Regions from separate parts of the Viridibacterium curvum genome, predicted to be linked through region 1. Evidence: predicted binding sites of a transcription regulator. Region 1 holds the regulator's gene; the other holds the start of a gene.
What was found. The regulator sigma-54, encoded in region 1, starts transcription at its own class of promoters, with help from an activator protein. The targets are predictions, from matches to a motif close to TGGCACGCTTNCTGCTNA.
Positions count from the first base shown of each region.

Region 2: the regulator sigma-54 is predicted to act here: its motif matches at 2,460-2,477, upstream of ABEA02_RS19460 (ammonium transporter).

Region 1 is NZ_BAABLD010000008.1:1,044,493-1,049,282, reverse strand. Features, by position in the region: gene ABEA02_RS12670 (efflux RND transporter periplasmic adaptor subunit) at 1-418, opposite strand, end outside; gene recA (recombinase RecA) at 659-1,675, shown strand; gene recX (recombination regulator RecX) at 1,709-2,173, shown strand; gene lptB (LPS export ABC transporter ATP-binding protein) at 2,154-2,876, shown strand; gene ABEA02_RS12650 (RNA polymerase factor sigma-54) at 2,895-4,400, shown strand; gene hpf (ribosome hibernation-promoting factor, HPF/YfiA family) at 4,411-4,737, shown strand.
Region 2 is NZ_BAABLD010000017.1:663,054-667,843, reverse strand. Features, by position in the region: gene miaB (tRNA (N6-isopentenyl adenosine(37)-C2)-methylthiotransferase MiaB) at 1-455, opposite strand, end outside; gene ABEA02_RS19470 (hypothetical protein) at 502-816, opposite strand; tRNA gene ABEA02_RS19465 (tRNA-Met) at 1,014-1,090, shown strand; gene ABEA02_RS19460 (ammonium transporter) at 1,221-2,423, opposite strand; gene ABEA02_RS19455 (aminoglycoside phosphotransferase family protein) at 2,720-3,715, opposite strand; gene ABEA02_RS19450 (LPS-assembly protein LptD) at 3,937-4,790, shown strand, end outside.

The DNA.
Region 1 (4,790 bases):
CGATTTGCGCCTGCGTGCCGGCCAGGGTCGCCTCGGCCTTGCGAACGTTGGCGACATCCTCCCTGTCATCCAGCGAGAACAGCAACGCGCCGCGACCAACCTCCTGACCTTCGCGCACGTGGATCTCGGCGACCGTGCCGGTTTTCTGCGTGCGCACGTCCACTTCATCGATAGGCAGCACGTTGCCCTGTGCCGCCAGCACCACCGGCACGGATTCGATGCGCGACTTGACGGTCGTCACCGCTTGCGGCCGCGCGGCACGATCGCCGCCCGCGGCAGGACCGCTCTGGCTTGCCGGCGCACTTGCCTCGGCAGACACGCCCTGCGCCGCCTTTTCCCCCTCGTTCTTGTTGCCGGAACCACACGCGGCCAGTGTCAACGCCAGCACGGCGGACCAGGCTGTTCTTTGTACTTGCATCACTTCCGACCCGGCGTTGCCGCCGCGTCGCCCTCATGGAGTCATTCGTGAATGGGCCGGAATGGCCGGATCCTGCTCAGTCCCTCATCTTCTACGATTCGCACAACCCGCGCCAGCGTTGAAGTATTTCCAATTGTTCGCGGTAATTCACATCGGTTGCTGTGAAACGCGGCACGCCTTACGCAAGGTCTATGCCATAATTTCCGTGAGCGCCCGTCACTGCAGACATTGAGGATTGAAATGGACGACAACAAGTCAAAAGCCCTGGCCGCCGCATTGGCACAGATCGAAAAGCAGTTTGGCAAGGGTTCCATCATGCGCATGGGCGACGGCAAGCTGGAGGAAGAGATCCAGGCCGTATCGACCGGTTCGCTGGGGTTGGACATCGCATTGGGCATTGGCGGCCTGCCGCGTGGCCGTGTGGTGGAAATCTACGGCCCGGAGTCTTCCGGCAAGACGACCCTGACCCTGCAAGTCATCGCCGAGATGCAGAAAATCGGCGGCACTGCGGCCTTCATCGACGCCGAACACGCACTGGATGTGCAATACGCAGCAAAGCTGGGCGTAAATGTCGGCGACCTGCTGATTTCGCAGCCGGACACCGGTGAGCAAGCCCTTGAAATCGCCGACATGCTCGTGCGTTCGGGCGGCGTCGACATCCTCGTCATCGACTCGGTTGCCGCGCTGACGCCCAAGGCCGAAATCGAAGGCGAGATGGGCGACCAGCTGCCGGGCCTGCAAGCCCGCCTGATGTCGCAAGCCCTGCGCAAGCTCACCGCCAACATCAAGCGCACGAATACGCTGGTCATCTTCATCAACCAGATCCGCATGAAGATCGGCGTGATGTTCGGCAACCCCGAAACCACCACGGGCGGCAACGCACTGAAGTTCTACGCCTCCGTGCGCCTCGACATTCGCCGCACCGGTACGATCAAGAAGGGCGAGGAAGTCATCGGTTCCGAGACCAAGGTCAAGGTCGTCAAGAACAAGGTCGCGCCCCCGTTCAAGGAAGCGCATTTCGACATCCTCTACGGCGAGGGCATCTCGCGCGAGGGTGAGATCGTCGACATGGGCGTGGATCACAAGTTCGTCGACAAGTCCGGCGCCTGGTACGCCTATCAAGGCGAGAAGATCGGTCAGGGCAAGGACAACGCCCGCGAGTTCCTGCGTGAGCACCCCGAGACCGCACGCGAGATCGAAAACAAGATCCGCGAAGCTGTCGGCGTCGCAGCCATGCAGGCCGTGGCCGCCGAGTAAGCCCGGCGTCCGCGGATCTGACCGGAGCCCGCAGTGAAGAAGCCCGCCTCCTCCCTCACCAGCACTGCACTGCGTCTGCTCGCCACCCGCGAGCATTCGCGGCAGGAGCTGCGGCGCAAGCTGGCTGCGCGTGCCGATGAGGGCGATGACGTGGAGGCCGTGCTGGACCGCATGGCAGAAACAGGGCTTCAGTCCGACGCGCGCTTCGCCGAAAGCTATGTGAGATCACGCGCCGGACGACTGGGCAGTGCCCGCATCCGCCGCGAGCTGGGTGACCGTGGTGTGACGGAAGAACTCGCCAGCACCGCACTCGGTGAGGTACTGGTTGAAGACGAACTGACACGCGCACGGAGCGTGTGGAAAAAGAAATTCGGGCAGCCGCCCGTCGATGCGAAGGACTGGGCCAGGCAAGCCCGCTTTCTGCAGTCGCGCGGCTTTTCGGCGGAGCTGATCCGCAAGTTGCTGAAAGATCCCGTGCATGAGTTTGTTGAAGGTTGAAGGCGTCCGCAAACGTTACAAAGCCCGCACCGTGGTCAAGGACGTGTCCTTCCAGGTCGGCGGCGGCGAAGTCGTCGGCTTGCTGGGCCCAAATGGTGCGGGCAAGACGACCTGCTTCTACACCATCGTGGGTCTCGTCAAGGCAGATGGCGGCCGCATTCACCTGAACAGCACCGACATCACCCACCTGCCGATGCACCGTCGTGCGCAGCTGGGCCTGTCCTATCTGCCTCAGGAAAACTCGGTGTTCCGCAAGCTGACGGTGACGGAAAACATCCTCGCCGTCCTCGAATTGCAAAAGCTCGGCAAGGACGAGCAACGGGGTCGCCTCGACGAACTGCTCGACGAGCTCAACATCGGCCATCTGCGCGACGCCAATGCGATATCCCTGTCTGGCGGCGAACGCCGTCGCGTCGAAATTGCGCGCGCACTCGCCACCAACCCCAAACTGATCCTGCTCGATGAACCCTTCGCGGGCGTCGATCCGATCGCGGTGATCGACATCCAGAAGATCATCGGCTACCTCAAGGCACGCGGAATCGGCGTATTGATCACCGACCACAACGTGCGCGAAACCCTCGGTATCTGCGACCACGCCTGGATCATCAATGCCGGCGAAGTGCTGGCGGGCGGTCGTCCGAACGAGATCGTGCAGAATGACCAGGTTCGCCAGATCTATCTGGGTGAACATTTCCGGCTGTAAATCACGCATCATCCAGTCATGAAGCCCTCGCTCCAGTTACGTCTCTCCCAACAGCTAGCGCTTACGCCTCAACTCCAGCAGTCCATCAAACTGCTGCAGCTGTCCACCCTGGAGCTCAATACCGAAATCGAGCGCATGCTGCTCGAAAACCCTCTGCTCGAACGCGATGGCGCCGAGGAGGGCGAAGATGTCGCACCGATGCAGGACGTGCCCACGGCAGAGGCTGCGACAGCAGCCAGTGAACTGTCCGACCGCCACGCCAATGGCGAAGAGGACTTCGAGCCGCAAACCACCGTCGAAATGCCCGACACCATTACCGAGGCCTACGACTCGGTGTCGGACGACGACATCGGCGAGGCTGCCGAATGGCGTGCCGAAGCCACGGGCAGCGGCAGTGGCAGCAACGACAGCGACGACGACAGCGATTTCCAGGAGTTCCAGGCCGCAAGCACCAGCCTGCGCGACCACCTTGAGCAGCAGCTCGCGCTGATGCCCTTCTCGGACCGCGACCGCGCCTTGATCCGCCTCATCATTGAAGCGCTCGAAGACGACGGCATGCTGGCGCAGGAGCTTGAAGAGCTCCTCCCCCTGATCCCCGAAGAATGGGAAGTCGAGCTCGAAGAGCTGGTCACGGCTTTGCGCCATGTGCAGCACTTCGACCCCGTGGGAATCGGCGCCCGCAGCCTGCAGGAATGCCTGTTGCTGCAACTGAAGGCACGCGACAAGAGCCCCACGCGCGATCTGGCCATGGGCATCGTCGAGCACTGTCTCGAACAGCTCGCCGCACGTGATTTCGTCAAGATCCGCCGCCGCCTGGGCTGCGATGACGACGGCCTGCGTGCCGCACACGAACTCATCTGCAGCCTCAACCCGCATCCGGGTGCCCAGTTTGCGCCGCTGGAAGCGCGTTACATCGTGCCGGATGTGATCGTGCGCAAGTACCGTGGCGCCTGGACGGCTAACCTGAACCCCGAGGCCATGCCCAAGCTCAGGATTCACCGGGTCTATGCCGATATCCTTCATCAGAACCGTGGCATCAGCGGCTCGCTGTCCACGCAACTGCAAGAGGCAAAATGGCTGATAAAGAACGTCCAGCAAAGATTTGACACGATCCTGCGCGTGTCGCAGGCTATCGTTGAAAGACAGCGCCAGTTCTTCGACCACGGTGAAGTGGCCATGCGGCCCCTGACCCTGCGGGAAATTGCCGAAGAGCTGGAACTGCACGAGTCCACGGTGTCGCGGGTCACCACACAGAAGTACCTGGCCTCGACGCGTGGGATTTATGAACTGAAGTATTTCTTCGGCAGTCACGTGTCTACGGACACGGGCGGTGCCTGCTCCGCCACGGCGATTCGCGCGCTGATTCGCCAGATGGTCGCAGGGGAAGACGGCAAAAAACCGCTGTCGGACGCAAAGATTGCCGAGATGTTGGGCCAGCAGGGTATCGTGGTGGCTCGCAGAACCATCGCGAAGTACCGCGAGTCACTCAATATTCCGCCGGTCAGTCAGCGCAAAACGATCTAGGAGTTCGCTTATGAACCTGAATATCACCGGCCACCACCTCGATGTGACGCCCGCCATCCGCGAATACGTCACAGGCAAGCTAGACAGGGTAATCCGTCACTTCGACCATGTGACTGCGACGCATGTCATCCTGTCTGTCGAAAAGCTCAAGCAGAAGGCCGAAGTTACGGTTCATGTCCGCGGCAAGGACATCTTCGTGGAAAGCAGCAACGAAGACCTTTACGCCGCCATTGACGCCATGATCGACAAACTCGATCGCCAGGTCGTCAAGCACAAGGAAAAGTCGTCCGACCATACCCGCGACGCCATCAAACACCAGCAAACTGCAGAAGGCTGAGCCCCTGCGACGGCTCTCTCCCGCACAGGGAGAGGGCCGCTTCAGCACAAACC
Region 2 (4,790 bases), on a different contig from region 1:
ATCGACACGAAGGCCGTGGCACCCTCGACGCGCGCCGGCGGCAGGTTGTCGAACTTCTCGATCTCGGGGAAGCTGATGTCGACCTGTGAGCGACCGCTTTCGCGGCGCTTGTCGATAAGCTGGGGCAAACGGTGCAGGGTTTGCGGGCCGAAGACTACGTCGACATAGGGTGCGCGCTTGACGATGGCCGCACCCTCCTGCGAGGCCACACAGCCGCCCACGCCGATGATCAGGCCGGGCTTGGTCTTCTTGAGTTCCTTGACGCGCCCGAGGTCGTGAAAGACGCGCTCTTGCGCCTTTTCGCGCACCGAGCAGGTGTTGAACAGGATGATGTCGGCGTCTTCAGGGGTGTCGGTCTTGACGAGTTCTTCGCGGGCGCCCAATACGTCGGCCATCTTGTCCGAGTCGTATTCGTTCATCTGGCAGCCGAAGGTGCGGATGTAAAGCTTCTTCATGTTTCGGGGTGCGGATTGTCGGCTGGCAGCGGGTGGCCGGCCGGTGTTATTGCAGACGTTCCAGGATCCAGATGCGATGCAGCGTGCCGGCCACGTCGATACGCGCCTTGACGCGGAATTTGCCGCGCAGCGAGTAGATCGACACCAGTAGGTTGTCCTGGTTCCGCACTTGCAGCGCCGCCGTGACGGGGAAGGGGATCTCGTCCAGCAGCATCTGTCCGTCCGCAACCTCCAGCACTCCCTCTTTGGCATCAGCTGGAATGGCTGCACCGGGCACTCCTTGCGCAAAACAGGTTTGCGGCAACAGCGGCGTGGCAGCCAGGGCCAGCGCGAGGGAAAACAGGCGGAAGGACTTGAGCATGGAATCCTCGGGAAAAGGCGCAGCGAAGCCGAGCCGGACGGACTGCAATGGTCGGCGATCACCCCCCTTAAGTCAATCTGGAAAGCTTGCCGTACAGCGTGCCAAATCCATGAATTGCATGGACTTTGCCATCAAGGGGTGTTGAGGTTGTCTTGACCGGTCGTGCGGCAGCGCATTAGAATGGCGGGCTCGATTAGGGTGATGTAGCTCAGATGGTTAGAGCGGCGGATTCATAACCCGCAGGTCGGCGGTTCGATCCCGCCCATCACCACCAGTCAAATCAAAGGCTTGCCGATCGCTCGGCAGGCCTTTGTCGTTTTCGGAGCGAGCACTTCGAAGGCGCTCAAAAACAAAGAGCCGCGCGACGTTTCGTCGAGCGGCTCTTGTCGTTTCTGGCAGGCGGCTTACCAGTTGGTCTCGCGTTCCGGTGTGGCGGTGATCTTGTGGATGGTGATGTCGGCCCCATCGAATTCTTCTTCGGCAGAGAGGCGGATGCCGACGAGCTTGCGGAGCAGGCCGTAGATGATGCCGCCGCCGATCAGGGCGACGGCAATGCCGCCGAGGGTGCCGATCAGCTGGCTCACGAAGCTGATCTTGCCCAGGCCACCAAGCGCTTGCTGGCCAAAGATGCCGGCGGCGATGCCGCCCCAGGCGCCGCACAGGCCGTGCAGGGGCCAGACGCCGAGCACGTCATCGATCTTCCAGCGGTTTTGCGTCAGCGTGAACAGCTGGACGAAGAGGGCGCCGGCAACGGCGCCGACGACCAGCGCGCCGGCCGGATGCATGATGTCCGAGCCTGCACAGACGGCGACGAGGCCGGCGAGCGGGCCGTTGTGGACGAAGCCGGGGTCATTGCGGCCAAGCAGCAAGGCCGCCAGGGTGCCGCCGACCATGGCCATCAGGGAGTTGACGGCGACGAGGCCGCTGATGGCTTCGAGCTTCTGGGCGCTCATGACGTTGAAGCCGAACCAGCCGACGATGAGGATCCAGGCGCCGAGGCCAAGGAAGGGGATGCTTGAGGGCGGGTGGGCGGCGATGGCGCCGTCCTTGTTGTAGCGACCGCGTCGCGCACCGAGGAACAGCACGGCGACAAGGCCCAGCCAGCCGCCCACGGCGTGCACGACGACGCTGCCGGCGAAGTCATGGAACTTGGCGCCGAAGCTGGCCTCCAGCCAGGCTTGCAGGCCGTAGTTGTCGTTCCAGACGATGCCTTCGAAGAACGGATAGACCAGCCCGACGATCAGGGCAGTGGCGGCGAGTTGTGAGCCGAAGCGTGCGCGTTCCGCGATGCCGCCCGAGATGATGGCGGGAATGGCGGCCGCAAAAGTGAGCAGGAAGAAGAATTTGACGAGGGCGTAGCCGCTGTTCTCGGTCAGGCTCTCGGCGCTGCCCATGAAGTGCAGGCCGTAGGCAATGCCGTAGCCGATGAAGAAGTAGGCCAGCGTCGAGACGCTGAAGTCGACAAGGATCTTGACGAGGGCATTGACCTGATTCTTTTTGCGGACGGTGCCGAGTTCCAGAAAAGCGAAGCCGGCATGCATGGCGAGAATCATGATGGCGCCAAGCAGAACAAATAGAACGTCACTGGTGGTTTTTAACTGCTCCATGGTGGAAGGGTCTCCGTTTGCACAATGGCGGAGCATGAAGCACAAACTGCACCAGATTGGTGTTCAATAAAATCAATTGCTTATGGTCGTACTGTTTCCATTTGGTGCGAATATTGGTCGTAAGTGGTGCGCCGGTTCGTTGAGATGCACTTGTGTGGTGCGTTTCTGCAGAGCGGGTTGCGCTGCAATTGGCGGCGCTTGGGGCGCAGGCGCGCGCGGGCGCGCAGGCGTCACGGGACGAGCCGGGTCAGGCGCCCTTCAGCGGCGGGGAGGGGCAGAGTGGCGCGGATGTGGCCTTAGAACGAGTAGCCGACCGTGCCTTCTTCGGGGTCGAGCTTTTCGAGCAGGTGAGCCAGTGGACGCAGTTCGGTGTAGCGCTGGCAGGTCTTCCGCAGGTACTTGAGGACCAGGGGCAGGTCCTTGAGGTAGCCGTCCTTGCCGTCCCGGTGATAGAGCCGCGCGAAGATACCCAGAACCTTGATGTGGCGCTGGGCGCCCATGAATTCGTAGTCGCGGTGAAAGTCGGCAAAATCTTCACGCACGGGCAGGCCGATCTGGCGGGCTGCTTCCCAGTAGCGGACCAGCCAGTCGATGGTGCGTTCTTCCGGCCATTCGATGTAGGCGTCCTTGAACAGCGAGGCCAGGTCGTAGGTGAGTGGGCCGTAGACGGCATCCTGGAAGTCGATGACGCCGGGGTTGGGGGCTGTCAGCATCAGGTTGCGCGAGTGGAAATCGCGGTGTACGAAGACCTTGGGCTCGGCCAGGTTTACTTCAATGATGCGGTCAAAAACCTCGTAAAGGCTCGCGCTGTCTGCTTCGGTCAGCGTGACGCCTTTGTGGCGGGCGATATACCAGACGGGGAAAAGCTCCATTTCGCGCAGCAGATGAGCGCGATCATATTCGGGTAACAAGCCGGGGCGGCTGGCGCGCTGGATGGCGGCGAGGGCGCCGAGCGCGTCGGCGTAGAGCGTGTCGGCGTTGTCGTCCGTAAGTGCCGAGAGATAAGTGCTGCTGCCAAGGTCGGAGAGCAGCAGAAAGCCCTGTTGCAGGTCTTCGGCATGGATTTCCGGCACGTGGGCGCCGGCGGCGCCGAACAGTCGAGCCACGTGTATGAAGGGGCGGCAATCTTCGTGCTCAGGAGGGGCATCCATCACGATGCGGGTGTTGCCGTCGGGCAGTGCGACGCGGAAGTAGCGCCGGAAGCTGGCGTCCGCCGAGGCCGGTGTGATGACGGTTTGCTGGTCAGGGAACTGCTGGGCGACCCACTGATGTAGCTGCTCGAGGCGTTGCAAGGGAAGGGCTCCGGGGGCTTGATGTAGAATCTTGCGCGAACCTGCGGCAAGAGGATCGGAACGGGCCGGTGGCCCGAATAGTAAATGCCGCGGAATCTTAACAAATGTGGATGGTCTGCCTTAGCGGCAGGCCTTGCACGGATTGCCCCGCCCGCCCCGCACAAGAGCTTGCCCGCCAGCCCATGCATCGACTCCCTGTAGCCTTGCGAAGCAAGTGCCGGTTGCCAGTCCCCCAGCCACGCTGCCTCAGCCTGTCGGTCTTTGCCGCGCTGGCCTGCCTGTCGTTGCCGGTGTCTGCGCAGACTTCTTCGTCGGCTTCTTCTGCCGCAGCCGCAAAGCCTGTCGCGCTGCCGCCCGCACTGCTGCAGAAATTCCCGATGCTCGCTGCTGAAAATGCAATCCCGCTTGCGCCGGGCGCGACACGCGTGCGTGCCGAACGGCTCGATGGCCGCAACCAGTTCGAGCTCACGGCTGAGGGCAAGGTCATTCTGCGCCGGGACAGCATGTTCCTGCTGAGTGATCGCTTGCGGTTGGACCAGATCAGCAATGAAGTGACGGCGGAAGGCAATGTGTCGCTGTTGCGTGGTCGTGATCGCATAGACGGACCACGTGCCCAGCTCAACCTGGACACCTCTGTCGGTGAAGTCACCAAGCCGAACTATGTCTTCCAGCGGGACTCCGCACCGTTTCAGAAACGCAGCACGACGCTGACGGCGACGGGCGAGGCGGAGACCCTGTTGCTGGAGGGCAAGAACCAGTATCGCTTGCAGGATGCAACCTACACGACCTGCCGTGCACCGGATCCGGACTGGTACCTCAAGGTGCGGGACCTGTCGCTGGACTACGACCGCGAGCGGGGCGAGGCGCACGATGCGGTGTTGCGCTTCAAGAACGTGCCGGTGATGTGGATGCCCTGGGCGGATTTTCCGCTCAACGACTCGCGCCAGTCCGGTTTGTTGCCACCCACGATCGGCAGCACCTCGAGCACGGGCTTCGACATCACCCAGCCCTACTACGTCAATCTTGCACCCAACTACGACGCCACGCTGGCGCCACGCTGGATGGGCCGTCGTGG